Regions from separate parts of the Pseudoduganella sp. R-34 genome, predicted to be linked through region 3. Evidence: predicted binding sites of a transcription regulator. Region 3 holds the regulator's gene; each other region holds the start of a gene.

Region 1 (7,837 bases), 2.1 Mb from region 3:
CGCGCGGCGGTAATCCTCGACTTTGGCAAGGACCTGCCCACGTTTGCCGATGAAGTACGCTCCTTGCCAAACCGTGAATTCGTGGAGGCGCTGCGGACTGCCTTGCGCGCCCAATCAATTATCGAAATTGGAGAGTTCTACTAGGACTTCCAAAGCCCGCTCGTTTGTATTTTTCGTCGCTCGCAGTCAGCGATCCTTTCAAGCAGCCGTTCAAATTCTATCCAAACCATGACCTACCCTACTGTCCTGGATCCGCTAAAAGTTGGTGAGTACCCCGCCTCTACCAAGGCCGGCGGTGGCTACGTGTGGGATGCTGTCCTCGAGTACGACGAACCAGTGCCGGGCCAGTATTTCCACGTCCGCGAGGAGCGAATTACGGAATGGCCTGTAGCCTTCCTCTCGCGGCCACAGCGCGACGCCTTCACCATTCCCGAATTCCTCGCCCCCGACGCCCCGTCGAACCGGCTTGAAATCTTGCGCGGTCTCGCTCCACGGAGCAGGAAATGCTGACCATCGCCGCATTGCTGCTCTTCTTCACGGGCGTCGCCCACTCATACCTGGGCGAGCGCTACATCCTGATTCGCCTCTTCAAGCGCGACAACCTGCCCGCGCTCTTCGGCGGGACCGACTTCACCACGGGCACGCTCAGCTTTGTCTGGCATCTTCTGACCTTGGTCTGGTGGGGCATCGCGGCCACCGTCCTTCTGGCATCGGCAAAGCCGGTCGAGACCCGGACAGTTCTTCAGGTCTTCAGCATCGTCGCCTTGGTATCCGGTTTGTTCCCTCTCTACTTCACCCGCGGCCGGCACCTTTCCTGGATAGTGTTCTTCGCCGTCGCAGCACTTCTCTGGCTAGGCTCCCCGTGACCGCGGACTGCCACCGGTCCAGGGTTTGAAATGACGGCGTCCTGGTCTACGATGGACGCATTCCCATCCAGCAGCCAATTCAGGAGAATCAGGATGTACCACGCTATCGTACGTCGCAAGATCACGAAGGTATTCGCAGGGCTCAACGAAGGCAGAATAGATGCGGTGACCGACGAACTGGCGTCCAATGCCACGCACTACTTTGTAGGCACGCACGCCTTGTCCGGCACCCGCAGGACTCCGGAAGCCATCCGCGCATGGTACGAACGTCTGCTCCGCCTTCTGCAGGGAATTAACTTTACTCTTCATGAGGTACGGGTTTCGGGCTGGCCATGGCGCACGCAGGTTGAGGCCATCTGGACTGAAACCAACAATGGGACCGACGGCGTCAAGACCACCGCTGAAGGCGTCAACCTGATTGAGATCCGCTGGGGTCGCGTGACCAGTGTCCGCATCTATCCCGATACCGCCGCATTGGAACGAACCTTGCACCGCATAGCGGCCAAGGGCACGGCGGAAGCAATGGCAAGCCCCATTACATCGTGAATTCCACGCGCATAGCGGTCCATCTGTTGCGAAAACTGCGCAGGGCGCGCGCACAGGTTCCGCCTCCCTTATACTAGGGCACACCGCCCCCCATGAAGATGCCCTATGATCACCTGCTACCTTCGCTACATCATCGATCCGTACAAGCTCAAGGAATTTGAACACTACGGGAAAATGTGGATTCCGTTAGTTGAGAAGTTTGGCGGCGCGCACCACGGTTACTTCATGCCTTCCGAAGGTACGAACAACGTCGCGCTTGCGATGTTCTCGTTTCCGAGCCTCGCGAAGTATGAGGAGTACCGGATCAAGTCCCTCGAAGACCCGCAGTGCCAGGCTGCTTTCAAGTATGCCGAAGACACCCGCTGTATCGTCAGTTACGAACGAAGCTTCTTCCGCCCCGTCTTCGCGTAGAAGGCGTTCAGGCATAAGGGCGGACATGCCGGTCACCATGATCATTGAGGAGCATACATGCCTGTCATTCGCACCAGCCAACGACAAGTCGAGACCAGCGAGACCTCTACCCCCGGCGTCTTGAATCGGGAAGAGTGGATCAGTGAACCCGGCGGATTAACCCAGTTTGGCGCATTCATCCATGTGCTCATGCCGGGCACACGGTCCTCGCTCAAGCATTGGCATCAATCGGAGGACGAACTCGTGGTCGTCCTTGAGGGCGAGGTCACAGTTGTCGAAGGCGAGACCGAATCCCTCCTCGGCCCGGGCGACGCGGTGGCATGGCCGCATGGGACGCCAGTTGGACACTATCTCTGGAACCAGGGTCAAGTACCGGCCCGATGCATGGTCGTCGGAACACGGGCAACAATCGACCGGATTACCTACCCCGATCATGACCGGGTGCTGCACCGTGACAGATCACAAGATGGCGACATATGGACCGATTCAACAGGCTGCGCTGCTGACAGTCCTTATAAATTATGGACGCCATGAGGATCTGACCAATGAACGAGCTCGATCGATTGGAGGCGATGTTTCGTGCACGGCCGACAGAACTCACCATCGCTCAGCGCCGGGAGGCATGTGATGCCTTGGCCGGCCTCTATCCGACTGCCGCGGACGTCAGCGTCGCTCCCGTCATGGCGAACGGCGTTCCCGCCGAATGGACCTTCACTTCGGACGCGCGCGAAGACGGCGTCATCCTCTACCTGCACGGCGGCGGCTTCGTATGGGGTTCCCTGGAAAGCCACCGGCATTTTGTCAGCGAACTGGGTCGCGCGGCGGAAATGAAGACCTTCGCCCTGGACTATCGGCGCGCTCCCGAATTCCCCTTCCCTGATGCGCTGGATGATGCCGTTAACGGATACCAGTATTTGCTTGATCGGGGAATGCAGCTTACAGTGGCAGGCGATAGCGCTGGCGCCGGCCTTGCCATCGCCATGCTGGTGCGTTTGCGGGAATTGGGCCTGCCCCAGCCGGCGAGCACGGTCCTGTTCTCGCCCTGGGCCGACATGACCATTGCGGCAGGCAGCTACGCACGAAACGCCGAACGCGACCCGGTGCTGAACCGCGAACTCATGCTGTTCCTGGCCGAGCAATACCTCGGCGACCGGCCGCGGAACGTGCCCCTGGCCTCCCCTGTTTTCGCCGATCTGCACGGCATCGCCCCGCTCAACATCTTCGTCGGCGCCACTGAAGCGCTGCTCGATGATTCCATCGCCCTCGCCCGTGCAGCCACCATCGCCGACGTACGCGTGCGGCTCGAAATATGGCCGAAGATGTTCCACTTCTGGCCCAACTATTACCAGGAACTGAAGGAAGGCAAACAAGCCCTGGACATGGCGGGGTCGATCCTGCGTGATGCCATGCTGGTGAAGTGATCAGCTAGCCATTCGCTTGCCGAAGCGTGAACTGGCGGAACCGCGACTTCACCTGGCCGGCCAATTCGCCGTGCAAAACGCCTTCGCTGGCGGAATTGATCAAATCCTGGCTGCGGCAGCCAACCGAACGGAAATCCTGCAGTGCATACGTCTCGCAACCCATGCCGGAAATCTGCTCCACCAACGCGGCCAGGTGCCGGGGTGTAGTCAGCCTGGGATGGATCGTGGTCCTGAATTCGTACGGAACGCCGCTCTCAATGACAAGGCGGGCGGCGGTGCGCGCTGCTTGCGCGCTGCCGCTGACGCCAGTGATTTCATCGTAGGCCTCGAATGAGGTCTTGATGTCGAGGCCTACCCAGTCCGTCAGCGGAAGCACCTGCTTCAGGCGCTCAGGGTAGATGCCTGCGGTGTGCAAGCCCACCTTGAAGCCGAGCGCTTTCACGCTGCGCATCGCATCTTCCAGCGCCGGATCGAGGGTCGGCTCGCCGCCGGAAAACACCACGGCGTCAAGGAGCCCTGCCCTGCCGGCGAGAAAAGCGAGCATGTCGCGCCAGGCGATCGCCGGCGCAACGTCCCTGGGCTGCAAGTGCGGGTTGTGGCAGTACCCGCAGCGCCAGGGACAGCCCTGGACGAACACAACGGCTGCCAGCTCGCCGGGATAGTCGGTCGACGTAAACCTGGCGTAGCCGCCGACCTTGAGCTCCCTGTCAGCCATTGTTCCGGCGCTCGACGAAATAAGTGCGCTCATTGAATTCCCCCTTCTTGCCAACGTTGAAGGACGAGTACGGGCGGTGATACCCCATTACACGCGTCCAGATTTCGCAAGGCTGGCGCTCTGCGTCGGTGAGGGCGATTTCCTGGTTTGGCTGCTTGGCGGTCATGCCTATCTCCTTAGTCAAGTGAAAGTTCGCGCGTCTTGCGCGCAAGGATGTCCTCATCGCATTTCGGACAGAATTCGTGCTTGCCGCTCAAGTAGCCGTGTTTCGGACAGATCGAGAACGTCGGCGTCACCGTGATGTACGGCAGGCGGAAGTGCGTCAGTGCGCGCTGCACCAGGTGGCGGCAGGCATCGGCGCTGGATACCTGCTCGGTCATGTACAGGTGCAGCACGGTGCCGCCTGTGTATTTCCGTTGCAGCTCGTCCTGCCGCTCCAGCGCTTCGAACGGGTCATCGGTGAAGCCCACCGGGAGCTGCGAAGAGTTGGTGTAGTAAGGCATTTCCGGCGTGCCTGCCTGCAGGATCGACGGCATGCGGGCACGGTCCTCCTTGGCAAAGCGGTAGGTTGTGCCTTCGGCCGGCGTAGCCTCGAGGTTGTACATATGTCCTGTCTCTTCCTGGAACTCCAGCATGCGGGCGCGGATGTGATCGAGCAGGCGTATCGCCAGCGCGGCCCCGGCTTCGGTGGTGATGTCTTCCGTGTCGCCGCTGAAGTTGCGCAGCATTTCGTTCATGCCATTCACGCCAAGCGTGGAGAAATGGTTGCGCAGCGTGCCGAGGTAACGCTTGGTATAGGGGAACAGGCCGCCATCCATCAGGCGCTGGATCACCTGGCGCTTGATCTCCAGGCTGGTCTTGCCCAGTTCAAGCAGTTCGTCCACGCGTGCAAACAGCGCCGCCTCGTCGCCTGCATACAGGTAGCCAAGGCGGGCGCAGTTCAACGTGACCACGCCCAGCGAGCCGGTTTGTTCGGCCGAGCCAAACAGGCCGTTGCCCCGCTTGAGCAGTTCGCGCAGGTCGAGTTGCAGGCGGCAGCACATGGAGCGGATCATGTTCGGCTTGAGTTCCGAGTTCACGAAGTTCTGGAAGTAAGGCAAGCCATAGCGGGCAGTCATTTCGAATAGCAGGTCGGCATTCGGGCTGTGCCAGTCGAAGTCCGGCGTGATGTTGTAGGTCGGGATCGGGAAGGTGAAGGCGCGGCCTTTGGCGTCGCCGCGCATCATGACTTCGATGTAGGCGCGGTTGATCATGTCCATCTCTGCCTGCAGGTCGCCATAGGTAAACGGCATCTCTTCGCCGACGATCACCGGCACCTGCTCCTGCAAGTCTTCCGGACAGGTCCAGTCGAAAGTGAGGTTGGTGAAAGGCGTTTGCGTGCCCCAGCGCGAGGGGACGTTCAGGTTGTAGACCAGTTCCTGCATGGTCTGCAGTACCTGTTCATAGCCCAGCCTATCCTTGCGGACGTAGGGCGCCATATAGGTGTCGAAGGAGCTGAAAGCCTGGGCGCCGGCCCATTCGTTCTGCAAGGTGCCAAGGAAGTTCACGATCTGGCCGGCGGCGCTGGAGAGGTGCTTCGGCGGCGCCGATTCCACCTTTCCCGGCACGCCGTTCAGGCCTTCGTTCAGCAGCGTGCGCAATGACCAGCCGGCGCAATACCCGGCCAGCATGTCGAGGTCATGGATGTGGATATCGGCATTGCGATGCGCTTCGCCGACCGTGCGCGGGTAGACGTGGTCGAGCCAGTAGTTGGCGACCATCTTGCCGGAAATGTTGAGGATCATGCCGCCCAGCGAATAGCCCTGGTTGGCATTGGCGTTCACCCGCCAGTCGAGCTGCTGGAGGTATTCATTGATCGAGGACTCGACGTCCACGGTAGTCTTGCGGGCAGGGTTCATTATTCTCTTAAACTAGATGTTGTGTTGCGATGGATATTACACACTAAATGTAGTGAACAGCGACTTGACGGCGCTGATTTTTGATTTCCTTGATCTGGTTTAAATTTGATAAGATTCGTGCAAAATTCGCCTATACCATGAAACGAGCACTCTTCATCTGCACGCAAAATCGCTTGCGCAGCCCGACAGCGGAGCATGTATTCGCGAGCTGGCCCGATGTGGAGACCGATTCCGCAGGCCTGGGCAATGACGCCGACGTCCCCCTGTCGAGCGAGCAGATCGCGTGGGCCAACATCATCTTCGTGATGGAGAAGACTCACCGCAACCGCCTCTCCCGCGATTTCAGGGCGCACCTGAACGGGAAGCGCGTGATTTGCCTCGACATTCCTGACGACTACGAATACATGCAGGCCGAACTGGTTCGGCTCCTCGAAGCCAAAGCCGGCAAGTTCCTGCGCTGATCCTGGAATGACGATGCCTACCAAAAGCGTTGATGACTACGAGATTGAGTACACCGGCGAACTACTTGAAGGCACGAAGCAATGGGGCGCCTACGTCTCCATCTTCGCCCCTTCCGCGAACCCGATGCATATGACCCATATCTATCCGAAGCGACGCGTGTCGGCAGACCAGACCTTTCTGGACCAGCATGCCGCCGAAGGCGAAGCGGAGCGTGCTGCATTGAAAATCCTGGAAGGCTTGCGCACCTGACTTCTGGCTTTGCCCGACTACTGCGCATGAAGCAGGTCGGTTTCAGCCAGTTCCTCCTTCGCGGGAACCTGGCGCGGCAAGTTCATGATCACGGTAGTGCCTTTTCCAGGCTCGGATTCAACGTGGATGGTCCCGCGCAAGACGCCGGTAACGAGGTTGTAGACGATGTTCATGCCGAGCCCTGACCCGCCCTGCCCCATCTTGGTGGTGAAGAAGGGATCGTACACCTGGCGCAGCGTGCGTGCACTCATGCCATTGCCGTCATCGGCAAAGCGCAGTTCGACATTATCCTCGTCCATCTCGACGGCGCTGATGGTGATATGCCCGGACTCCCGGCCCTCGAAGGCATGCATGATGGCGTTCTGGATCAGGTTGCTCAGCACCTGGCCCACGCTGCCGGGGTAGGACATGAAGTTGAGCGTCTCCGGCATCCACACCTTCACTTCGCAGTTGGCACGGCGCAGCTGGGCGGAATAAGTCGCCAGCGTGTCGTGCACCACGCCATGCAGGTTGAACGAACGCCGTTTGTCGGAGGTCTGGTCGACCGCCACCTGCTTGAAGGAGTGGATCAGGTCAGCCGCCCGCGTCAGGGAGTTGGTGATGATCGAGCACGCCATACGCGCATCCTTCAGATGCGTATCGAGGGCCGAGCGCTTGATGCCGCCCTCGGAGAGCTGGCGCTCAAACTCCTTGCACATGTCGCTCAAGGCCGTCGCGGTCAGCAGGCTGTTGCCGATCGGCGTATTCAGTTCGTGCGCAATGCCTGCTACCAGCGCGCCCAGCGATGCCATTTTCTCGGACGTGATCAGGTTGGCCTGCGCCTGTTTCAACGTCAGCAGCACGGCCGACAGATCCTTGTGCGCCATTTCCACGTTAGACTTTTGCAGTGCCAGCTCATTCAGGCTGCGCTCCAGGCCATGCTTGGTGTCGACCAGCGCTGCCTCGGTCTGCTTGCGCTCCGTGATATCGATAATGACCCAGACGCAGCCTTTGCGCGGCTCATTCTCGTCCAGCATGCGTCCGTTCACCATGCACCACAGGCGCCGGCCGCTGGAGCTGGCCAGCTCCAGCTCGAAATGCATCGGCGTGCCATCGGCCACGCAGGCAAAGGGATCGCTCAGCCCGCCCGTCAGCATATTGCAGGAGCGGCCCGCCAACTGGCCCGGCTGGTAACCCATCATCTCTTCCAGCCCGCGGTTGCAGCGCACGATCAGCCCGTTGGCGAACAAGCCGATGCCGACAATGGCGCTATCCTGCAACGCACGCAAT
Region 2 (7,837 bases), 130 kb from region 3:
CCGCCAGCAGCAAGCCAAGGATGGCAGCCAACGGCGCGTCAACAGCCAGCACCGGCCGCAGGCGGCGCCACAAAGAAGAATGACCGGTCATTGGAAGGCCTGCAGCCAGATTACGCGGCCAGCCAGGACGGCAAAGCCGGAAAATGCGATCGCGCCAATCACGGCAAGCCGGCGGCGGAATTGTTTATCCTCATTATTCATGGCCGAAATTATAAGGCCAGGGCTAGCGCTCGCGCACGTAGTTTCCGGGGGCATCGCCTAGCCAGGGATAATCGGCATGGGCCGCCGGCGCCGGCGTGCGCCACCCGCCGCAGCGCCCGTGCAGCCAGGCGGTCCAGTCCTGCCACCAGGAGCCTGGAGTTGGCGTTTGCACCGCCAGCCAGTCCTTGGCGTCGCGGCCCGCGATCAGGGGCGCCGACCAGTATTGCTGTTTGGCGCTGCCGCCCGGCGGATTGATGATGCCCAGGATATGGCCGGAGGCGGTCAGCACAAAATGTACCGGAGCGCCCACCAGCGCCGCGCTGCGGTAGGTGCTGCGCCAGGGGGTGATGTGGTCCGCCACCGCACCCACGGCATACAGGGTTTGGCGGATGCGGCCAAGGTCAAGCTTCTGGCCGCGGATTTCAAGCGCATCCGCGTGGGCCAGCTTGTTGGCCTGGTATAGCTCGCGCAGGCAGAAACTGTGCGTGGCGCGCGGCTGGCGCGTGCCGTCCGAGTTCCAGGCCAGGGGCGCCAGCGCTGGTGCAGGCTCGCCGAGCAGGTACTTGTGCACCACATAGCGCCAGATCTGCGTATTCGGGCGCAGCATGCGGAAGCTCCAGCCGATCTGCTGCGAGTCGAGGAAACCCTGGCGCGCCATCAGGCCGTCCAGCAAGGCCACGCTTTCGTCGTTGATGAAACTGGCGATGTCGCCAGGCTTGGAAAAATCGGTGAGCGTGGCCAGCAGCGTCCAATGGGCAACCGGGACATCGCGCGCCGCCCGATGGCGGCGGTTCAGCCACGCCATCAACGCCGACAGGGCGGTGCCGCCGATGCAATAGCCGACCGCATGCACTTGCGGGACGCCGGCGATATTGCGCGCCGCGTCGATGGCAGCGAGGATGCCATCGAACAGGTGGTCTTCGAAGCTGGCATCCTGCATATTGGCGCGCGGATTCTTCCAGCTCATGACGAACACGTCGAAACCCTGTTGCACCAGGTGCCGCACCATGCTTTGCTGGGCGGTCAGGTCCAGGATGTAGTACTTGTTGATCCAGGGCGGCACCAGGACCAGCGGCATCGCCCGAACTTGCGGGCAAACGGGCGTGTACTGGATCAGTTCCATCATCTGGTTGCGCATCACAACGCGCCCTGGCGTCGCGGCCAGGTCGCGTCCGAGCTGGAACTGGGCCGGATCCACCATGCGCAGGTCGCCCGCCAGCACATCGCGCAGCCATTCTTCAAAGCCGTGCTTCAGGCTGGCCCCGCCGCTGTCGAAGGCGCGTCGCAGTACGACCGGATTGGTCCAGGGGAAGTTGCTGGGGGCTAGAGCGTTGCACCAATGGCGCAGCCAGAAGGCAGCGCTGCGGGCTTCGCTTTCATCCACGCCCGGCGTGTCGTAGACCTGCCGTTCGAGGGTGCGCGTGAAGCCGAGGTATTGCTGCATCAGGCCATGAAAGAACGGATTGTCGCGCCAGGCGTCGTCGCTGAATCGGTCATCGCCCTCCGCAGCTTCCGCCAGCGGCGCAGGCATGCCGGTCGCCCAGGCGACTGTGGCAAGCTCCTGCCACGCCCGGGCCATCTCCAGTGGATGTGCCAGCCATGCGGCGGCGACATTGGCGAACGGATTTGGCATGCAGGCCAGTATAGACCTAATGCGGACCTAATGCGCCATCAGCACAGGAAGCGTCATGCTTTGCAATACCGTACGGGAAGCGCCGCCCAGCATGATTTCTCGCAAGCGGCTATGGCCGTAGCAACCCATGACCAGCAAATCGGCATCGAGATCCGATGCGAAGGAGAGCAGGGCAGAACCGACGTCGATCGTCGTCGCTTGCGAGGAGACTTCGACCTTGATGCCATGGCGCGCCAGGTAGAGGGCCATGTCTGCGCCCGGTTCGCTGCCGTGGGCCTCGGGTTCGCGGCCGGCATTGAACACAGCCAGCGTGACTTTGCCGGCCTGCTCCATCAGCGGAATGGCAGCGGTGATGGCGCGGGTGGCCTCCATGCTGCCGTCCCAGGCCACCAGCACACGCTGGAACGGCGCTCCGAAATGGCCGGCATAGGGCACCACCAATACCGGCCTTGCGCTGTTCATGGCCACATATTCGGGTGTTTCTTCTTCCATTGGCGAAATCGGATCGTCCGGGTTGACCTGGCCCAGTATCAGGAGGTCGCCGTAGCGCGACTGCAGCACCAGGCCATCCGCGGCCTGGTCGTCAAGCAGGCGGGATTCGAAGGACGGCAGGTCCAGCATCGCGCATTGCGACTCGAAACGCCGCAAGCTGTCGCGGGCGGCTTCCCGCGCTTCGTCGATGCATTGGGCTGCCAGGCTGACACCCATGGCGGTGGCATGGTCGGCGTACAGGAAGCGAGAAATACCGCTCATCGCCGCACCGACCAGGCGGCCTTTTGACATGCGCACGATCTGGGATGCCAGCCGTACCCGGCGCTCGGTATCGGCGGAACTATTCACGTGCACAACGACAGTCTTGAACCCCATGGCAGCCTCCGGGATGGATAGATATGAAAAAGTCTAGGGTTATGCGCAATCCAGCGGCATGATCTGGGTCAATTTCAATCTAATCCGGTAACTTGCATAAGCAAGTGTTGACTTTTAGATGCGAATAGTTATCATTTACGGTTTCGAATAAAGCCAGCTCCCCGCCAGCTAATCATTGATAATTAGCTGAGGTAACGATGGACAAGAAGAAGTTGGCGGTATTGCTTGGGTTGGCATTTCCGGGTGCTGTCCTGGCGGAAGACGCTGCAGTGATGCCGCAGATCCAGGTCACTGCGCAAAGGCCGGATACCTACACCGCGGAACGCAGCCGGACGGCCACGCCGCTGAGCATTTCGCCGCGCGACACGCCGCAATCGATATCCGTGATGACCCAGCAGCGCATCGAGGACCAGGCGTTACAGACCGTGACCGATGTGGTCAACAATGTGACCGGCGTTTCGGTCAACCAGTATGAGACGCATCGCGCCGGTTTTACCGCGCGCGGCTTCGACATTGACAACCTGCAGATCGACGGCGTGCCGACGGCCTGGGAGCAGGCATGGAGTTCCGGCGAAGTATTGGGGAGCCTGGCCCTCTACGACCGTGTGGAAGTGGTGCGCGGCGCCACCGGCCTGATGACGGGCGCCGGCAATCCTTCGGCGGCCATCAACCTGGTGCGCAAGCGTGCGGCCAGCAAGGAGCTCACCGGCAGCGCGCAGCTTGGCACCGGCCGCTGGAACGAGCGCCGCGCCATGGCAGACGTTTCGACCCCGGTCAATGCCAGCGGTAGCGTACGCGCCCGGGTGGTCGGTGAATACCAGCGTTCCGACAGCTGGGTCGATCTGATGAAGAGCAAAAGCCACACTTTCTATGGCACTGTAGAAGCCGACCTGGCGCCCGGCACCGTGCTTTCCGCCGGCTACAGCCGCCAGGAAAACGACCCGCAAGGCCCGATGTGGGGCGGCCTGCCGTACTGGTACACCGACGGCAGCAAGACCAACTGGGATGTCTCGAAAACGTCGGCGGCCGGGTGGACGCGCTGGGAAACAGCGTACGAGAACGCCTTCGCCAACCTTGAACACAGCTTCGACAACGGCTGGAGGCTGCGCGCCGGCTTCAGTCATGGCGACCGCAAGGCCGATTCCGCGCTGCTTTACCTCTCAGGGGTACCTGAGCGCGCGACGGGACTGGGCATGGGCGCGTTTGCAGGCTCCTACATTACGCACACCCGGCAGGACGACTTCAGCCTTCATGCCAGCGGACCCTTTGCGCTCGCCGGGCGCAAGCATGAAGCGGCGTTCGGCTACATGCACTCGAAGCAGGAATTCAATGCCGACAGCCGTGCCGCCGATTACGGCAGTGACTACCCTCCGGTAGGCGATTTCAATCACTGGAATGGTGCAGCGTATCCTGAGCCGAATTGGGGCGCGCCGACATTTTACGAAAAGAGCGTGACCCGGCAGGAAGCGTTGTACGGTGTTGCGCGCTTCTCGATCACCGATCCGCTGAAGGCGATTATCGGAGCGCGCCTCACCAACTACGACAAGACCGGCGCCGGAGCCTGGAGCCCGGCCTATCAGCTGAAGCACGACCACGAATTGACGCCCTATGCCGGCGTGGTATATGACCTCAGCGACAACCTGTCTGCCTACGCCAGTTACACCGACATTTTCCAGCCGCAGAACCGCAAGGACCTGGCGGGAAATATCCTGGACCCGGTAGTCGGCAAGAGCTACGAGGGCGGCATCAAAGGCGAATTCCTGGACGGCCGCGTGAATGCGTCGTTTGCGGTATTCAGGATCAAGCAGGACAAGCTCGCCCAGGAGGCCGGCCTGGTCGACCGCGATGGCACAGGCCCGCTTGCGCCGGAAGCGTACTACCGCGCCGCAAGCGGCGCCAAGAGCGATGGCTTTGAGTTCGAGGTCTCGGGAGAACTGGCGCCCGGCTGGAACGCCACCGCGGGATTTTCCCAGTTCAGGGCCAAGGATGCCGCGGGCGCCGATTTCAACGGCGTCTATCCACGCAAACTGTTCCGCGTCTTCACTACCTACCGCCTGGATGCGCTGACTGTGGGCGGCGGCCTGAATTGGGAAAGCCGTACCTACACCCTGGATCCGGCTGCTCCCGCCGGGACCAATGGCGTGATTGAACAGGGTTCCTTCGCGCTGGCCAGCCTGATGGCACGCTACGACATCACCAGGCAGCTTTCGGCGCAGGTCAACGTGAGCAACCTGTTCGACAAACAGCATTTCGGCATGTTCGCCGCCTATGGCGCCATCACCTACGCCGCACCGCGCAGTGTATCGGCGAGTCTGAAGTATCGCTTCTGATGCGAGGCTGACATGCGCGCAAGCTGGACGCTGGTGCACCGCTATCTTGGCCTGCTCACGGCGGGCTTCCTCTTCATCAGCGGCCTGACAGGCGCTGTCATCTCGTGGGACCACGAGCTGGACGATCTGCTGAACCCGCACTTGATGGAAGCACATACGCCGGGCCGGCCGCAGTCTTCGCTCGCGCTTGCGCGCCAGATCGAGCAGCGCCATCCGGAAGCCAGGGTTTCATACATCCCGCTGCATGCGGAGCAGGGAAAGTCGCTGGGCTTCGGGTTGGATGCCACCGGCTTCAACCAGGTCTTCGTCGATCCGGTCAGCGGCGCGGAGTTGGGCAAGCGCGAGTGGGGCGCGGTCTGGCCGATCAGCAAGGAGACGCTGGTCTCATTCCTCTACCGCCTGCATTACTCGCTGCACGTCCCGGAGATGTGGGGCATAGACCGCTGGGGCATCTGGCTGATGGGCGTGATAGCAATGGTGTGGATGGTGGACAGTTTTGTCGGCTTCTACCTCACGCTGCCAGTACGCACACGCACGCCCGGGGCACGCGGCTGGTGGCAGCGCTGGAAGCCCGCATGGAAGGTCCGCTGGAGCGGCGGCAGCGCCAAGCTCAATTTTGACCTGCACCGCGCTTTCAGCCTGTGGACATGGGGGCTGTTGTTCATCCTGGCGTTCACCGCCTTCTCGCTGAACCTGTACCGTGAGGTCTTCTACCCGGTGATGCAGACGGTCTCGGAGTTGACACCAACTCCCTTCGATACCCGCACGCCAAGGGATTTGCGCAATCCGATCCTGGCGCATATCGGCTATGAAGAAGTATTGCAACGGGCAGCGCAGGAAGCGGCGCGCCGTACATGGAAGGAACCGGCCGGAAGCGTGTTCTATTCCCAGGCCTACGGCATCTACGGCGTCAGCTTCTTCAAGCCGGGCGACGACCATGGCGCAGGCGGCGTCGGGCCTGCCGTGCTGTATTACGACGGGGTCGATGGACGCCTGCTCGGAGATCGCCAGCCCTGGAAAGGGACTGCGGCAGACATCTTCGTGCAGGCCCAGTTCCCATTGCATTCCGGCCGCATCCTGGGCCTGCCCGGCCGGATCCTGGTTTCCGCAATGGGTGTCGTGGCGGCGATGCTGAGCGTCACCGGCGTGGTGATCTGGTGGCGCAAGCGGACTTCGAGGAACAGGGTGGCTGCGGCGCAACGGCGTGGGATGCAGCCCGCCGGTTGAACGTCACGGGCGCCGCTCCCGGCGGCGCACGCACGCCAAGGCAAACAGGCCGAGCGCAAATACCGCCATGCTGGCCGGCTCCGGAACCACCTGTATCGCGCCGCCGGTCGCGGCCACCAAGTAGTCCAGGTAGCTGTGCAGGATGATGCCGCCGAAGTAGGAGCCGAACGCGCCGGCGACAATTCCGTCCGGCGTGCCGCCGAACGTGTTGGTGGCAATCAGCATCAGCTCGCCATATTGCTCGATGAAAGACGGCCCGCCAGAATCGCCGCCGCCAATGCCCGACTCGCGGTCGTTGGGCAGTTGGGCCGAGCAGGCGAGGCCCCATTCGCAAAACGAATCGTGGCCATTGCCGTCGAAGTCCGCATACCAGACTTCGTTCGGGCCATTGAAGCCCTGTTCATCGTCGGCATCGAACAGGTCGACGACGTTCTGTCCGGTACGTTTGATGCGGAAATCGGGACTGATGGTATAGCCATTGATGCCATCGCCGGAGGTTCCATAGCCAGCCATGATGATGCGGGTATTTGCCTGCAGCTGCTGGCCGGCCAGCTTGTAGACCTTGGCGGAGGCCGGGGCGTCCTGGCCAAGCGTGATCACGGCGAGGTCATCGTTCACGCAAAAGCCCGGCACGCCAGCAGGGCAATTGCCGAAGCCTCCGTAATTCGGGTTCATCTGGACCTTGGTAGCGGTGACGACGGCGCGGCCAGGATCGCCCGGCGTGGAGGAAGCATTGAAGACAACGCGTACGTCATTGCCGGGCTTGTTAAGGTCGATCAGGCTGCCTTTGCCATTGGTATCCACGCAGTGACCGGCCGAGACTACCTGGCGTTTGCCGACCAGGGCGCCGGAGCAGATATAGCTCAAGCCGTCATATCGGATATTGATGCTGACGACGCCCGAAAAGGGAGATGCGGCGTTGTTCGGGTCGACGTGGGCTGCCGGCGTATCAGGCAGGGCGCCCGAGGTGATCAAGGGGGTGATGGTCCCGTTGGGAACCGCTTGGGCCGTGCCGCTGATGGCCGCCATCGCTACCGCCATGCCGAGCAGCCTGCTTGCAATGAGTTGTCGCACGTCATTTCCTCCCGAGAATATTGCCCAGTGAATCAACATGTCGGGAAAACGTTTAGCAATTTTCGCGCCTGGAAGGGAAGCTTCTTTACTTTCAGTCACTTGCCGCAAAGCCATGACAGCGTGCTTGAAAAAGCGTAAAGCTTTCCGACATTGCATTGCAAATTGATACAGATTGACCGGGGAGTCTACTGCCGGGCCGCCAGCCGTCGCCGGGCAGCGATGAGGGTGTCGGTAATGGAGCCGATGCTGAAGGGTTTGACGATGAAGCCCAGCGCCCCGCGAGAGACTGCTGCCCGCACGACTTCCTGGTCGTTATGCCCGGATACGACAATGACGAAGACGTCCGGCGAGCGCGCCTTGAGTTCGGAAAGCAGTTCCAGACCGTCGCCATCGGGCAGCCCGAGGTCCAGCAGGACGATGTCTGGCATCAGTTGCATGCAGCGTGCAAGGCCAGCCTGGGCGGTACCCGCTTCGCCGAGGACCGCCAGTTCGGCTTCGTTTGCCC
Region 3 (7,837 bases):
GAAGCGGGCAAGCGCCTGCTGGCGCGCCTCCAGCCCGCCCTGTCAGAAGTCGATGCCGCCCTCGCCGAAGTGAACGGCTTGCGCGACCGGCCAGCCAGCAGATTGAGGCTGAACGTCCCCATCAGTGCAGCACGACTGGTATTGCCGGCCATCGTACCGGCGTTCCTGGCCGCCTACCCCGACATACAACTGGAAATTACCGCAGAAGAGGGCCTCGTCGACGTGCTTGCCGCGGGCTGCGACGCAGGCATTCGCTATGACGAGCGCCTTGAGCAGGACATGATCGCAGTACCTATCGGCCCACGGGTCCAGCGCTTTGCCGCCGCTGTCGCGCCGGCCTACCTCGACAAACGCGGACGGCCCGACCATCCACAACAACTGCTCCAGCACGATTGCTTGCGCATGCGTTTTGCCGGACGCGCAGTGCAACCATGGGAATTCAGGCGCGCTGGGGAAACCGTGAAAGTCGATGTCAACGGCCCCTTGCTGGTGGAGCCATCCGGTGCCGTCGAACTGATCGTCGACGCGGCCAAGGCAGGAAGCGGGATCATCTACCTGTTCGAAGACTGGCTGCGCCCACACCTGGACAACGGCGCCCTGGAAGCGGTGCTGGAACCCTGGTGGCAATCCTTTACGGGCCCTTTCCTCTACTACCCAGGGCGCCGGCTGGTTCCGCCGCCCTTGCGCGCTTTCATAGACTTTTTGACTTCCTCCCCTACCTTGGCCTGCGGCCACCGCTTACGCGGAAAGGAAGGGGATTCCTTCTGCACTATCGCCGGCACGCAGGCCGTTTTAAGCGCAAAGGTGGGTTCCTGCTGATGACGGCCTCACTGCGCCATTCACAACACAGGCGAACCGGGCGTCGTCCCGCCCTTCGCTACACATCATTGCCGCCCCGCGACGCAATATATTGATTGCGCCGACCACGTCGGCGTGGTTTTCGTAGCCGCACCCAATGCAACTGAACACCGCTTGCGTACGCCGATTCTCCGGCGACACAACGCCACAAGCGAGGCAAGTCTGGCTCGTATGATGTGGCGGCACTGCTATCAGCTCGCCACCTCTCCATGCCAGTTTATATGCCAACTGTCGCCGGAACTCGAACCACCCCTGGTCGAGTATGGCCTTGTTCAGGCCGGCCTTGGCACGCACATGCTTGCCAGGGGCTGCGCAAGTTCCCGCCGCAGACTTCGTCATATTGCGTACCCGCAGCTCTTCCACCACCACGACCGCGTGATTATTGCAAATCGTTGTTGTGGCTTTATGCAGGTAATCACGGCGCACATTGACAATGCGCGCATGGACACGCTGGACACGTGCTTTCGCCTTGCTCCAGTTCCGGCTGTATTTGACCTTGCGGGCCATTGACTGCTGCGCCTTGCGCAGCGCGATTTCATGCCGTCGGAAACTATTGATCGGTTCCAGATGCCCGCCGTCCGATAGCGTTGCAAAGCGCACGATGCCCATGTCGATACCAACCGGGCTGCCAATGGCCGTGACCGGCTCGTCCATGCGTTCCGTCTGGATCGATACCGACCAGTGCCCTGCACGAAGGCTAACGGTAATGTTGCGGACGGTACCAAGCACTGGGCGGCTGTTGCGGTAACGCAGCCAACCCAACTTGGGCAGGAACAGGCGATTGTTGCCCTGTTCGAGTTTGATTTGCTGGGGATCGGGATAATGGAAACTTTCTCGCCTGCCCTTCTTTTTAAAGCACGGGAAACCCGCCCGCTTGGCGAAAAAATTGGCAAAAGCGCGATCCAGGTTCTTCAGCGCCTGTTGCAGGGGATGGGTTGGCGCTTCCTTCAGCCAAGGGGTGTCCGGATCGTGGCGCCACGTTGTCAGCAACCTGCACAGAGCGGGGTAACTCAGATATTTGTCGCCGCCTTTGAAGCGCCTTTTCTGCACTTCCAGCCCTTTGTTAAACACGAACCGGCAGGCGCCAGCAAAACACTGCAGCGACCTACGCTGCTGCTCACTGGGAATCAGCTCAAACTGGAAGGCTTGCAAGCGCATAATACTGTAATTATATACAGCACCTGGAACAGGCGCGTTCAGTTGGACGCCGTCGGCGTCCGCGCTCTTGACCTCGGCCTGAAGGCCGAGGCTTGCCGCGCTTTAGGTCAAAAGTGAAAATTGACATGGATCATGTGCCCGAATTTTTTCCAGCGGCACAATTGCGGTTCGACACTACTGGAGAACCCCATGGATTCCATCGTCTTCGGGCCGGACCTCGCATTGGGCATTCCCGTTCTCGACCAGTCGCACCGCATCGTCTTCGACATGCTCGACGCCATGGAAAGCCTGCCCCGTCCCGCCTTTGACGCAGCCTGCCGCGACCTGGCAACTGAATTCATGGAACACCTGCGCGAAGAAAACAGCCTGATGGAGCGCATTGCCTACCCGGCTGCCCAGGCCCACCGCGCAGCCCATGGCTACTTGCTGGAAAAGGTCGCCCGCACCCTGCGCCTGCTGAAGGACGACGAGGAAGCCACGGCACGCGACATCATCCGCACGCTGCCGGACTGGCTCGAAGCCCACATCAACACCATGGACCTTGCGCTCGCAGTTGCGGCTTCCCGGTTAGAGTAATAAAGTGCTTGACTTAGAGTGCACTCTAACTTTTACGATCACCCCATGGAATCGCACCTGAGCATTGACGAAGTCGCCAAACGTACCGGCCTCACGGCCTACACCCTCCGCTATTACGAGCGCATCGGGCTGATTGCCCCGGTCAATCGTGCGGCGGGCGGCCAGCGGCGTTACGCGGCCTCGGACCTTGCCTGGATCGAATTCCTGCTGCGTCTGCGAACGACCCATATGCCAATCGGCAAAATGCAGTCATTCGCAAAACTTCGCGGCGCTGGGGACTCGACGGTGCCTGAACGGCGCCGGATGCTAGAAGAGCATATGCAGGACGTGCTCGCCGAAATCGAGGCGATGCAACAATCTGCAGCATCATTGCAGGCCAAGATCGAGTATTACCGCTCACTGGAGCAGTCCCTGGCGTCGAATCCAACCACCGATGGAGCACATGCCAATGAACACCGAAAGCCGCTACGAGCGCGGGCTCGCAAAACTGCGTGAAGTCGACGGCCAGGCCGGCGACCGCGTCGTGCAAAGCCTGGAAGATATTGCGCCCGATTTCGCCCGCTACCTGATCGAATTCCCCTTTGGCGACATCTATTCGCGCCCGGGGCTTGACCTGAAATCACGCGAGATCGCTGTGGTGGCCGCGCTGACCGCCATGGGCAACGCTGCGCCCCAGCTCAAGGTGCACATCCACGCCGCCCTCAACGTCGGCGTCAGCCGCGAAGAGATCGTGGAGACCATCATGCAGATGGCCGTCTACGCCGGCTTTCCGGCCGCGCTCAACGGCCTGATGGCCGCCAAAGAAGTGTTCGCGCAATAAAAAAGGGGCAGCAAGAGCTGCCCCATACACCCCCTACAGGTGAGAAAACTGGTAAGCCGGTCAGGCGACGGCGAGTTCCTGCGCCATGCCGCCGGACGACATGGCCTCGAGCCTGGCGCGGTCGGTAATCCGCAGATCGCGGTTGCTCAGGACGATCGAGCCATCCTGGCGCAGGCGGGCCAGCTGGCGGCTGACGCTTTCCACGGTCAGGCCCAGGTAGCCGCCGATATCTTCACGCGACATGCGCAACTGGAAGCTGGTCGAAGAGTAGCCGCGCTGGGCGTAACGGCCGGCGAGGTTCAGCAGGAACATGGCCAGCCGCTGTTCGGCACGCATATGACTCAGGAACAGCATCACCGACTGCTCGCGCTGGATTTCGCGGCTCATGGTGCGGTGGAACTGCTGCAGCAGGCCAGGAATCTGCATCACCAGCTCTTGCAGGCGGTTGAAGGGGATCTCGCAGACTTCACTGTCCTCCAGCGCCACGGCGTTGCAGGAATGCTGGCCATTGCCGATGGCTTCCATGCCCAGCAGGTCGCCGGCCATGTGGAAACCGCCAATCGTCTGTTCGCCGCGCTGGTTCACCTGCACGGTCTTGAAGTGGCCGAAGCGCACGGCATACAGGCTGTGGAAGCTGTCGCCGGTCTTGTACAGCGGCTCGTCGCGGTTCACGCGGCGGCGGCGGGAAATGATCTGGTCAAGGCGAGCAACATCTTCGTCGGCCAGGCCCTGTGGCAGGCAAAGGCGGTTGAAGCTGCACAGCGAGCATTTGGCTGCGACTGGTGCGCAGGATTTGGTGGCGTTTGCAGGGGTGATTGGGATGACCGGGCTCATTTTGCTGCTCCTTGTTTTCGATGGAAGCAGTATTGCGCCCGGCGTCATTTCCCGGTATCAAGCATCCTGTGTAGTTGCTGTAGTGGTTCCCCTACAGCCGCTCAGATCAGCCCGTGCTCGAGGGCATAGCGGGTCAGCTCAGCATTCGTGGACATGCCCATTTTCTCGAGGATGCGGCTGCGATAGGTTGTCACAGTGTTAGGACTGAGGTGTAGTTTTTCCCCTATGCGCACCAGGGACTCGCCCTGGGCAATCAGCTTGAAGACTTCCAGTTCGCGGTTGGAAAGCTCTTCGTGGTCGCCGCTCGCGCCGCCGCCGACCAGGGTTGCCAGTTTTTCAAGCAACGCCGGGCTGACGTGCTTGCCGCCCGAGGCAGCCTTGCGCACGGCCTCGATCAGGGTCGCCGTCGGCGCATCCTTGGTCAGGTAGCCGGAGGCGCCCGATTTCAGCGCGCGCACCGCGTAAATTTCCTCGGAATAGGTGCTCAGCACCAGCACCGCCATGCGCGGGCATTCGCTGCGCAGGGTCTTCAACAGGTCCAGGCCATTCTTGCCCGGCATCTTGATGTCCACCAGTGCCACGTCGAAACTGCGCTCGGCCACGCGCTGCATCGCTTCCACGGCGTTGCCGGCCTCGCCCTCCACGCTGATGTCGGGCGCAGTGCCCAGCATGAGGCGCACGCCGTTGCGTGCAATCGCATGGTCGTCGACCAGCAAAACGGTGATCCTGTCACCCATTCTTGTCCTCCAAAGGCAGGCGCAGCTGCAGCGTAGTGCCCTGCCCGGCCTTGCCGCTGATATTCAGTTCGCCGGCAAAGCGGCGCGTGCGCTCGTGCATGCCGAACAAGCCCCAGGATTCGCGGTCGGACAAGCCGGCACTCTCGATACCCTTGCCATTGTCTTCCACCCGCAGCACCACGTTTTCGCCGTCAATGTCCACGATGACGCGCGCCTCGCTCGCTTCGGCATGGCGCACCACGTTGGTCAGCGCTTCCTGCGCGACGCGGAACAACATGGTGCTGCGCTCCGCATCGAGCTCCAGCGCCTGCGCCTCCGGCGTGATATTGCAGGTGCATTGCAAGCCGCTGCGCTGCGCCACCTGTTCCGCATACCATTCCAGCGCAGGCCAGATGCCCAGCTGGTCCAACACGCTTGGACGCAGGTCGGTAATCACGCGGCGCACGGTCTCTATCGCATCTTGCGCCAGCTTGGCCGCATCCTTCAACAGTGGGTCCGATTGCTCGCCGCCGCGCTCGATGGCGACCGAGATATAGGCCTTGATGCCGGTCAGCAGGCCGCCCAGTTCATCATGGATTTCCTGGGCGATGCGGGTGCGTTCGTGTTCCTTCAGTTTTTCCTGGTACGCGGCCAGTTCACGCAGCTCTTTCTGCGACTGCCGCAGCACCTGTTCAGCCAGTTGTTTCTCGTCGATCAGGCGCTGCTCGCGCAGCAGGCGGTCGATGGCACCAGCCAGGAAGTCGAGGTAGCGGCCGTCGCTGTCCTTCACCAGGTAGTCGCGCGCGCCGCGGCGCATCGCTTCTGCCGCCACGGTGGCACTGTCGGCGCCGGTCAGCATCATCACCGGGATATTTGGCTGAGGCTCGCCGCGGTCTGCCGCAAGGCGGGCTAGGAATTCAAGCCCGGTCAGGTCGGGCAAGTGATAATCGAGCAGGATGCAGTCGGGCTCTTCGCGCAAGGCGATATCCAGGCCTTCCTGGCCGCTTTCCGCTTCCAGCAATTCGCAGTTGAAGCCCGGCGCCTGCGCAAAGGCGCGGCGGCAGGCGATACGGTCAACGATATCGTCTTCGACGATAAGGACCCTTACCCTGTTCATGGCAGCTCGCTGATGGTCCAGTACAGGTTGATGGAGCGGACCACCTCCACGAACTGGCGGTAGTCCACCGGCTTGGTCATGTAGCCGGCGACGCCCAGGTCGAAGCTGCGCATCTTGTCCTGCTGTTCTTCCGACGTGGTCAGGACGATGACCGGGATGCGGCGCAGCAGCGGGTCCTGCTTGACGTTCTGCAGGAACTCGATGCCGTTCATGATCGGCATGTTCAGGTCCAGCAGGATGATGCATGGCTGTTCGTTGCCCGGCTCGCGCAGGTATTCCAGCGCGGCCTCGCCGTTTTCCGTCGCCACGACACGGTTGCTGACATGGACTTCCTTCAGCGCGCGCAGGATGGTCATCACGTCGACCTGGTCGTCCTCCACCAGCAGGATCGGCTTGCTCGTATTATTCATGCGTTATTCTTTCTTTTCTTTGGCAGGGTGAAATAGAAGGTCGTGCCCTTGCCCAGCTCGGACTCCAGCCACACCCTGCCCTGGTACATTTCCACAATTTTTTTCACCAGCGCCAGGCCGACACCCGTGCTTTCAACCCGGTCGCGCGGCGCCAGCGTCTGGAACAGCTGGAAAATCCGTTCAAAATGACGCTCCGCGATGCCGGGGCCGTTGTCGCGAACGTGGAAGCGCCACTGGCTGCCTTCGTCGGCCCAGCCCACTTCGATTTCGCCTTCCGGCTTGTCCATGTACTTGACCGCGTTGGACACCAGGTTGTGGAACAACTGCTGGATGCGGGTCGGTTCGCCGGCAACTGTCGGCATGCCGGGCATCACGGTAACCTTGATATGCGCCGGAACTGCCAGCAGGTCAACCACTTCGGCCACCAGCTGGTCGAGCTGCACCGGCACCACGGCTTCCTTGATGCGGCCCACGCGCGAATACTGCAGGATGCCGTCGATCAGGGCACCCATGCGGTGGACCCGGTTGATCAGGAGCCGCATGTGCTCCTTGCCTTCTTCATTGAACTTGTCAGCGTAATCATGCGCCAGCCAGTCGGCCAGCGAGCCGATGCCGCGCAGCGGCGCTTTCAGGTCGTGCGATACGACGTAGGCAAAGTTGGTCAGTTCTTCGTTGGCGCTGGTGAGCTCCTGCAGCAGTTGCTGCGCCTTTTCTTCGGCGTGCTTGCGCTCGGTGATGTCGCGCACCAGTCCAGTGAACATGCGGCGCCCGCCCAGCCACATTTCCGTGACGGCCAGGTCCATCGGGAAAATACTGCCGTCGCGGCGCAGGCCCTGCACCTCACGGCCCTTGCCGATGATGCGCTTTTCGCCGGTGGTCATGTAATGCTGCAGGTAGCCGTCGTGCGCTTCGCGGTGCGGCGCCGGCATCAGGATCTTGACGTTGCGGCCCAGGACTTCCGATTCCGGATAGCCGAACATGCGCTCTGCGGCCGGGTTGACCCGTTCGATGATGCCGTGCTCGTCGATCGTGATGATCGCATCGACCGCCGTTTCGAAGATCGCGCGCATGCGCGCTTCGCTTTCCTGCAGCGCGTGTTCGGCCTTCTTGCGGGCGCTGATATCGTGGATGGTCGCCATCACCATCGGCTGGGTGCCATTGTCCTGCAGGGGCGACAGGCTCACCTCGACCGGGAACTCGGTGCCGTCCTTGCGGGTGGCGAACAGTTCGAATCCGGCCCCCATGGCGCGCGGATGCGGGCGTTCGAAATAGCTGCTGCGCAGGCCAACGTGGCCGTGGCGGAAGCGTTCCGGAATCAGCGATTCCAGCGACTTGCCTTGCAGTTCGC
Region 4 (7,837 bases), 820 kb from region 3:
GATGGCCGCCCGCCACTTCGTCGCCGCCGTCGCCGCAGTGCTCGCCGGAGCAAGCGCGGTGGCGGGCCCCACCGCGCCCGGCGCCGCCATCGCCGCCCGCATCGACGGCGAGCCGGTTTATGCCTTCACGCTGGACGCCCTTTGGCAACAGCGCCGCGCCGCCAAGCCCTCGCTGGAGCGGCGGGCGGTGCTGGATGACATCATCCAGGTTCGCCTGCTGGCGGCACGTGCCGGCAACGCAGCGCCAAAAGAGCAGCCCGGCGCCACGGTAGCCTTTGCCCCGGAAGTCATGGTGGAAGAACGCCTTGTCGCAACCCTGCGCGAAGTGTATGGAAAGGACATCGACACCGCCGTGAAGGCGCAGCCGGGCGCCACGCTGGAGAGCCTGGTGATCGCGCAGCCGCCGATGTCGCAGCCGCAGCTGGACGCCATTTTCGGCCGCCAGGGCCGCTTGAAGCTGGAGATCGCGCTGACCGCCGAACAGCAGTCCCTGGCCGGCAAGGCCGACGTCCTGCGCTACCGGCTTCCCGGCGGCGAACCAGCGAGCGTCACCCTTTACGACGTGTACCACCGCCAGAACGTCCAGGGGCGGCTGGCGCTGTCGCAGCAACCGGCCAGCGTCGCAGCACAGCAGGCACGCCGCATCGTCGCCAACGCATTCGTGCTGCACTGGGCCCGACAACGCTTCGGCGCCGAAGCCGTGGCGGACCTGCGCAAGGTCATCGAGGATGGCGACACGGTGGTGGCGCTGCAGAACCTGCACGGCGTCGGCCTCGATACCGACGCCGGAAGCCCGCTGCTGAACCGCCTGTCCGGCGAAGTCAGTGCGCAGGAGATTGAAGGCTTCTACCGCGAGCACAAGGACTTGTTCGCCCGCGTCGACAGGGTCCGCGCCCGCCACATCCAGGTAGCGGACGAAGCGCAGGCGCAGCGTGCGGTGAGGGCATTGCAGCAAGGCGCAGGCTTCGCCGCCACTGCACGCCGCATGTCGCGCGCCGGCGACGCAGCCAAAGGCGGCGACCTTGGCTGGATCAGCGCCGACGGCAGCAAGGACTGGCTGGCCAGCCTCGCCTTCAGCCAGCCGCCGGGCAAGCCATCCGCCCCGGTCCGGGCACCGGTCGGCCCGAACGAGAACGCCTACTGGGAAATCGTGCTCGTTGAAGAACAGGTCCATGGCGCCCACCCGCTGCAATCGGAAACAGTGCGCTACCAGGCCAGCCGCATGATCGCGCTGCAGAAAGCCAGGCAGCAGCTAAGCCAGATGATCGAACAGTCGCGCCGCACAGTGCGCATTGAAATCGCAGAGGCGCCATGAAACACTGGCAAGCCATCGCCGTCATCGCCGCTATTGTCGCCGCCGTCGTTGGCCAATGGTACTTCGCCAGCGTTCGCGAAACGACGCCCCCTCCCCAGGCGCCCGCCGTCACACCACCCAAGCCCGCACCGCCGGCCCCCATGCCCGCACCGGGGGCTGGCGAACGTCCGGCGATGGCTGATACGGGCGAAGGCGATGGACTGCGCCGCGTGCCGATCCCGCCGGTCGACGCGCGGGCGCCAGCCTGGCTCTCGCTGGCCCAGGCACGGGAATCCGGCGATGCCCGCACCCCGCCGATCCAGCACGACGCCCCGGCCGAGCACCCCGACGCCAGCGTAATGGCCGACCCGCAAGCCTACGCCGCCCATGAGCTGGCGCAGAAACAGCGCCTGGCCGCGGCCTACGCCCAAGCCGCAGTCCCCGAACTAGCCCGTCTGCATTCCGATCTCGAGCAAGGTCGCGAAGCCGGCGTGCCGCCTGAGGAGCTGGCCAAAGTTGCAGAAAAGATCCGCCGCATCGAACAGCAGCGCCAAGCCGCCGACAACATGCGTTCAAGATAAAAGTCGGGGTCAGGTCTGGCAATCCGCCATTCTTTTCGCATTGCGAAAAGAATGGCGGATTGCCAGACCTGACCCCGACTTTCAAACTAATAAGCTGGCCAAGGGCTTGATGATCTCGTCGTCGGTCCAGTAGGCGGTGTGGGAGAGCGGGTTCCAGCTCTTGGTCATGAAGTCGAGGATGCCCTGGCCGGCGTTGACGACGCGGTCTTCGACCAGGGTTTCGTAGCCGCCTTCCAGCGGCTGCAAGGGCCAGCCGAGTGCATCGTCGGGGTCGTACAGGTTGAGCCAGGTGAATGCTGGATTGGGCTTGATGATCGGCTTGACGTCCATGCGCTGGTGGGCGGAGACGAAGACCGGGATATTGCAACCGGTCGTCACGAAGGTGCGCACCGTGCCGCATTGCAGGAACTTGCGCTGCTCGGCTGTCAGGCTGTCGGCCATGCGGCCCGGCTTCCAGATGCCGGCGGCTACAGCACCGCCGCCGGCGCGCTTTTGCGCGTCGTAGATAAAGCTGGACATGACCTGGCAGCCCAGCGAATGCGCCAGCAGCACGATCGGCGTTTCCGGGCCGCGGTTGGCAAGAATCGCCAGCAGGGCGCGCGCAATCTCCATCTGCGCCTGCTCGTAGACCGAATTGTCGTATTCCTTGCGATTTTCCAGCCCTGCCGCATCGGCAAAGCCGAACAGGATGAATTTGCGCAGCTGTTCGTAGCGCACGGTGGAGCGCTCGCGCGTGCGGTTCCATACATCGAGCTCGTTGGGCTTGAGCAGGTGCTGGTAATACACGCTATGCACGTCGACGTCGGAGAAGGCCGCGCCCATGCGGTGCGACAGCGCGCGCCGCATGTCGTCGGCATAGTCGAGCGGTTGCTCGCCCATGCCGTGGATCGTCAGGAGTGCGACCTTGGGCATTACGCCGCCGCCTTTTCAGGCACGCCGCGCAGGCGGTAGCCGATGTACAGTGCCAGCAGCCAGACCGGGATCAGGTACACCGAAATACGCAGGCCTTCGCTCATGTACATGATCAGCAGGATGCCGGCCAGGAAGGCCAGGCACAGGTAGTTGGTCAGCGGGTAGCCCCAGCTCTTGAAGCCCGTCTCGTGCCCTTCGATCTTTTTCTGGGCGCGGAAGCGCAGGTGGATCCAGCTGATCATGCCCCAGTTGATTACCAGCGACGAAACCACGAGTCCCATCAGGAAGCCGAACACTTTGCCCGGCATGAAGTAGTTCAGCACCACGCAAATGCCGGTGGCGAGGGCCGATACGCCCAGCGCCGCCAAGGGCACACCGCGCTTGTTCACGCCCAGCAGGGCTTTCGGTGCATTGCCTTGCCTGGCCAGGCCGTACAGCATGCGGCTGTTGGAGTACACGCCGCTGTTATACACGGACAGTGCGGCGGTCAGCACCACCACGTTCAGGATGTTCGCAACCCAGTTGGAGTTTAGTGCGTGGAAGATCATCACGAACGGGCTGCCCCCGGTGACGACCTTCTGCCAGGGGTACAGCGACAGCAGCACGCCCAATGCGCCGACATAGAAGATCAGGATACGGTAGATGGCCTGGTTGGTCGCCTTGGGAATGGTCTCGGAAGGGTTGCTGGCTTCGGCGGCGGTAATGCCCACCAGTTCCAGGCCGCCGTAGGAGAACATGATCACTGCCATCGCCATCATCAGCCCCGACACGCCGTTCGGGAAGAAGCCGCCGTGCTGCCAGAGGTTGGCCACGGTCGCTTCCGGCCCGGCGTTGCCGGACACCAGCAGGTAGCCGCCGTACACGATCATGCCGACCACCGCTACCACCTTGATGATGGCGAACCAGAATTCCATTTCGCCGTAAGCGCGCACATTGGCCAGGCTGATGGCGTTAATGATCAGGAAGAAGGCGAGGGCGCTGACCCAGGTGGGAATGCCCGGCCACCAGTATTGGACGTAGATGCCGACTGCCGTCAGCTCGGCCATGCTGACCAGCACGTACAGCACCCAGTAATTCCAGCCTGACATGAAGCCGGCCATGTGGCCGCAATATTTGTCGGCAAAATAGCTGAAGGAACCCGCGACCGGCTCGTCGACCACCATTTCGCCCAGCTGGCGCATGATGAGGAAGGCAATGAAGCCAGCCACCGCGTAGCCAAGCAGCACGGCAGGCCCGGCCAGCTTGATGGTGTCGGCGATGCCCATGAAAAGGCCCGTGCCAATGGCGCCGCCCAGCGCGATCAGCTGGATATGGCGGCTTTTCAGGCCCCGTTTCAGTTCTGTCATGTATGGCGTCCTGGTGTCGAAAAGATCAAAGGCCCTGATTCTACATCCTCGCAAGGCAACAATGTCATTTTCGCACTGCCGCATTTCGCAAGACTTCTCTTTGACCTGGATCAAATATTTTGTGCGTCGGCTTGGATATGCTGCAAACATGCTCACACTTAAATTCCTTGGTGCCACCGGCACCGTCACCGGCTCCAAATACCTATTGCGCCATGGCGACGAACAGGTATTGGTCGATTGCGGCCTGTTCCAAGGCTATAAGCAGCTGCGCTTGCGCAACTGGGATGCTTTCCCGGTGCCGCCGGAGGCCATCCGCAGCGTGGTGCTGACCCATGCCCACCTCGATCACAGCGGCTTCCTTCCGGTGCTGGTCAGCGCCGGCTTCCGCGGCAAGGTGTACTGCACGGAGGCGACGCGCGATTTGTGCCGCATCCTGCTGCCCGATAGCGGCCGGCTGCTGGAGGAGGAAGCGCTGTATGCGAACCGCCACAGCTTCTCCAAGCACAAGCCGGCTTTGCCCCTGTATTCGGAAGCGGACGCGCTGCGCGCGCTGGAGCACCTGGAAGTGGTGCCGTTCGGGCAGGAGTTTTCGCCGGCGCCGGGCATGATGGCGCGTTTCCAGCTGGCCGGGCATATCCTGGGCGCCGCGTCGGTTTCGGTACGTTGCAACAGCCGGACCGTGATGTTTTCCGGCGACGTGGGGCGGCCCAACGATCCGATCATGCGGCCGCCGACCGTGCTTGGCAAATGCGACTACCTGGTGGTGGAATCGACTTACGGCGACCGGCGCCACGACGTCTCCGACCCCGGCAGCAAGCTGGCCGACGTCATCAGCAGGACGGCGGCGCGCGGCGGGGTGACCGTGATCCCTTCGTTTGCCGTCGGACGTGCGCAGGAACTGCTGTATGAAATCTGGCGGCTCAAGGAGGCAGGCGCCATCCCGCTCGCGCTCCCCGTTTACCTCAACAGCCCGATGGCGGTGGATGCCACGCGGCTTTATATCAAGCACCAGGGACAGCACCGGCTGGACGAACGCAGTTGCCACGCCCTGGGCCACGTGGCGCACATCGTCAACAGCGTGGAAGAGTCGATGGCCCTGAACCGGCGCCAGGCGCCGATGGTGATCATTGCCGCCAGCGGCATGGCTACCGGCGGCCGCGTGCTGCACCACCTGAAAGCCTTTGCCGGCGATTCGCGCAACACTATCCTGTTTGCCGGCTTCCAGGCGGCAGGGACGCGCGGGGCCCGCATGCTGGCCGGCGAAACCTCGGTCAAGATCCACGGCGAGTATTACTCGATCCGGGCCAAGGTCGAACTGATCGGCAACCTGTCGGCCCATGCCGACTCCGACGAAATCCTGGGCTGGCTCTCGCATTCTTCGGCCACGCCGCGCCAGGTGTTCGTCACCCATGGCGAACCGGCGGCGGCCGATGCCCTGCGGCTGCGCATTTCGGAACAGCTCCACTGGCCATGCCGGGTGCCGGACTACCTGGAAGAGGTGGTACTGGAGTAGGGGATGCCATGGCGGCCTTGCTGGAAATCTCGCTTGCCGCACTGTGCGGCGCCCTGCTGGCCGCGGCGCTGACGGCATGGCTGATGTTTCGCCATGTGACGAGCATTTCCCGGCTGCTGCGCCAGCGCATGCGCAGCGCCGCGGCGCGCGAGCACCTGGTGGCCAAGGTGTTCGATGCGACATCGGAAGGCATCCTGGTGGTCAACCGCGACATGCGCATCGTCGAGGCCAACCGCGCCTTCGCTGCCATGAGCGGTTACGCGCGCCACGAGCTGGTGGGCCAGCATCCGCGCATCATGCAGTCCGGCAGGCAGGACGCCGAGTTCTACAAGGCGATGTGGCAAGGCCTGCTGGGAACCGGCCAGTGGCAGGGCAAGGTATGGGACAAACGCTCCGACGGCACGCTGTTTGCCGCACACCTGACCCTGAGCGCGGTGCGCGATGAACACGGCAGGGTGCAGCACTATTTCGGCCTGTTTACCGACATTACCGATGAATGCGCCCGCCAGGAAGAGATCGAAAAGATGGCCTTCATGGACCCGCTTACGCGCCTGCCGAACCGGCGCCTGATGGAAGACCGCCTGCAGCAGGCGCTGGCCTTTGCGGCGCGTGCCGAAAAGCTGGTGGCCGTTTGCGTGATGGACCTGGATGGCTTCAAGCACGTCAACGATACGTTTGGCCACGAGGCTGGCGACGCGGTACTGGTGGAAGTGGCGGGACGTCTGCAGCAGGTGGTGCGGGCCAACGATACCGTGGCGCGCCTGGGCGGCGACGAATTCGTGCTGCTGCTCGCTGGCCTGAACGATGTGGGCGAGGCGGAGGAGATCCTGGATCGTGCGCTGGCGGCAGTGCGCGCACCGGTGCGGCTGGCGGGAGAACAGCCGGCCTTCGTATCGGCCAGCATCGGGCTGGCCGTGTTTCCGTATGATGCGCAACTGGCCGAAGAGCTGTTGCGGCGCAGCGATGCGGCCATGTATGCCGCCAAGCGGCAGGGACGCGACCGCTGCAAGCGGGCGCAGGCGCGCTGCTGAATCTACAGGCTTTCCTGGACGGTGCGGCCGTTCAGCGGCTGCACCGGGCGGGCGTTGTGCTTGTAGACCTGGGCGAAGCGCTTCAGCTGGGCGTCCGACATTTCAACCGGATTTTTCAGCACGAACCAGTTGACCTCTTCGCTGCAGGGCGGAGTGGTCAGCGACCCGGCGAAGTTGTAATAGCCTTGCGCGGCAGGCAGCAGCTTGCCGATATCGATGCTCGCGCCGGGCACTTCCTGTGCTTCGCCTTTTTCCTTCGGCAAGGCATCCCACAGGGTTTGCACCAGCGGGTTCTCGGCGCCTTTGCGGAACAGCACCGCTACCACGGCCAGCTTGCCTTCTTCATTCTTGTGCACCAGGTGCGCCACCATCGGGTAGCTGCGGCCATTGATCTTTTCTTCGCTTGGCTTGTGGAAGTGGAATTGCAGCAGGTCGTAGCGCTTGCCGTCGATGGTGACGCTGCTGCCTGCGGCGTAGTTCACCTGGATGGTGTGGCCGTTATCGAGGATCTTCAGCGGCGACGGGCTGTAGGCGAATTCCAGCGGCGGCAGCTTGGCCTTGCTGGTCTTGCGGATGTCGATCGGCGACTGGTTGTGACCCAGCTTGCAGGTGCTGAAGTCCTGTTCCAGCTTGCCCCAGTTCTGCGGGCCGGTGGCGCCGTCATAGCTCCAGTGTGCCGGCTTGTCTGCAGCGAAGGCCGCGGCAGGCAGCAGGGCGGCGCTGAGCAGGAGGGAGAGAGTGCGTTTCACTGAGTGGTCCTTTCAGGGTTGTTGGCCGCCAGTTCCAGGCGGCGCAGGAATTTTTCGGGTGGCTGGTAGCCGATGATGCGCGCTTGAGGAACTTCATTACCGCTAGCGTCGAACATGACGATGCCGGGCGGTCCAAAAAGGCTGAAGCGTTTCATCAGGGCGCGGTCTTCTTCGCTGTTGGCTGTGACATCGGCTTGCAGCAGGTGCATGTCCTGCATGGCCGCTTGCACGCGCGTGTCGGTGAAGGTGAGGCGTTCCATCTCCTTGCATGAGACGCACCAATCGGCGTAGAAGTCTAGCATGACAGGTTTCTTGGCACTGGCCAGGGCCTGGTCAAGGTCGGCTACCGTGCGCACGCGGGTAAAGCGGGTTTCGGCATCGTGTGGCTGGCCCGTGCCCGCGGCGGCCATG

What was found. Region 3 encodes FNR, which switches genes on or off when oxygen is low (the NO sensors DNR and NnrR bind a similar motif). Its sites were predicted from a motif close to TTGATNNNNATCAA; they were not measured.
Region 1: the regulator FNR is predicted to act here: its motif matches at 5,947-5,960, upstream of ACN9MW_RS26005 (ribonucleoside triphosphate reductase).
Region 2: the regulator FNR is predicted to act here: its motif matches at 2,760-2,773, upstream of ACN9MW_RS16860 (universal stress protein).
Region 4: the regulator FNR is predicted to act here: its motif matches at 4,234-4,247, upstream of ACN9MW_RS19905 (MBL fold metallo-hydrolase RNA specificity domain-containing protein).

The regions. Positions count from the first base shown of each region.
Region 1 covers NZ_CP184572.1:5,647,985-5,655,821, forward strand. Annotated here, with positions in the region: gene ACN9MW_RS25965 (hypothetical protein) at 1-144, shown strand, start outside; gene ACN9MW_RS25970 (hypothetical protein) at 504-866, shown strand; gene ACN9MW_RS25975 (nuclear transport factor 2 family protein) at 960-1,412, shown strand; gene ACN9MW_RS25980 (NIPSNAP family protein) at 1,518-1,823, shown strand; gene ACN9MW_RS25985 (cupin domain-containing protein) at 1,881-2,357, shown strand; gene ACN9MW_RS25990 (alpha/beta hydrolase) at 2,369-3,244, shown strand; gene ACN9MW_RS25995 (anaerobic ribonucleoside-triphosphate reductase activating protein) at 3,249-3,992, opposite strand; gene nrdD (anaerobic ribonucleoside-triphosphate reductase) at 3,952-4,125, opposite strand; gene ACN9MW_RS26005 (ribonucleoside triphosphate reductase) at 4,136-5,857, opposite strand; gene ACN9MW_RS26010 (low molecular weight protein tyrosine phosphatase family protein) at 5,995-6,318, shown strand; gene ACN9MW_RS26015 (hypothetical protein) at 6,332-6,568, shown strand; gene ACN9MW_RS26020 (CHASE domain-containing protein) at 6,586-7,837, opposite strand, start outside.
Region 2 covers NZ_CP184572.1:3,678,841-3,686,677, forward strand. Annotated here, with positions in the region: gene rodA (rod shape-determining protein RodA) at 1-91, opposite strand, end outside; gene ACN9MW_RS16855 (PHA/PHB synthase family protein) at 224-1,834, opposite strand; gene ACN9MW_RS16860 (universal stress protein) at 1,862-2,701, opposite strand; gene ACN9MW_RS16865 (TonB-dependent siderophore receptor) at 2,899-5,031, shown strand; gene ACN9MW_RS16870 (PepSY-associated TM helix domain-containing protein) at 5,044-6,258, shown strand; gene ACN9MW_RS16875 (trypsin-like serine protease) at 6,262-7,332, opposite strand; gene ACN9MW_RS16880 (response regulator) at 7,518-7,837, opposite strand, start outside.
Region 3 covers NZ_CP184572.1:3,547,941-3,555,777, reverse strand. Annotated here, with positions in the region: gene ACN9MW_RS16370 (LysR family transcriptional regulator) at 1-819, shown strand, start outside; gene ACN9MW_RS16365 (RNA-guided endonuclease InsQ/TnpB family protein) at 793-2,019, opposite strand; gene ACN9MW_RS16360 (bacteriohemerythrin) at 2,206-2,592, shown strand; gene ACN9MW_RS16355 (MerR family transcriptional regulator) at 2,638-3,087, shown strand; gene ACN9MW_RS16350 (carboxymuconolactone decarboxylase family protein) at 3,041-3,412, shown strand; gene fnr (fumarate/nitrate reduction transcriptional regulator Fnr) at 3,473-4,246, opposite strand; gene ACN9MW_RS16340 (response regulator) at 4,348-4,983, opposite strand; gene ACN9MW_RS16335 (response regulator) at 4,976-6,079, opposite strand; gene ACN9MW_RS16330 (response regulator) at 6,076-6,489, opposite strand; gene ACN9MW_RS16325 (sensor histidine kinase) at 6,486-7,837, opposite strand, start outside.
Region 4 covers NZ_CP184572.1:4,364,607-4,372,443, reverse strand. Annotated here, with positions in the region: gene ACN9MW_RS19930 (phospholipase) at 1-2, shown strand, start outside; gene ACN9MW_RS19925 (peptidylprolyl isomerase) at 2-1,315, shown strand; gene ACN9MW_RS19920 (hypothetical protein) at 1,312-1,875, shown strand; gene ACN9MW_RS19915 (hypothetical protein) at 1,957-2,787, opposite strand; gene ACN9MW_RS19910 (amino acid permease) at 2,787-4,133, opposite strand; gene ACN9MW_RS19905 (MBL fold metallo-hydrolase RNA specificity domain-containing protein) at 4,282-5,646, shown strand; gene ACN9MW_RS19900 (diguanylate cyclase domain-containing protein) at 5,655-6,677, shown strand; gene ACN9MW_RS19895 (carbonic anhydrase) at 6,680-7,426, opposite strand; gene dsbD (protein-disulfide reductase DsbD) at 7,423-7,837, opposite strand, start outside.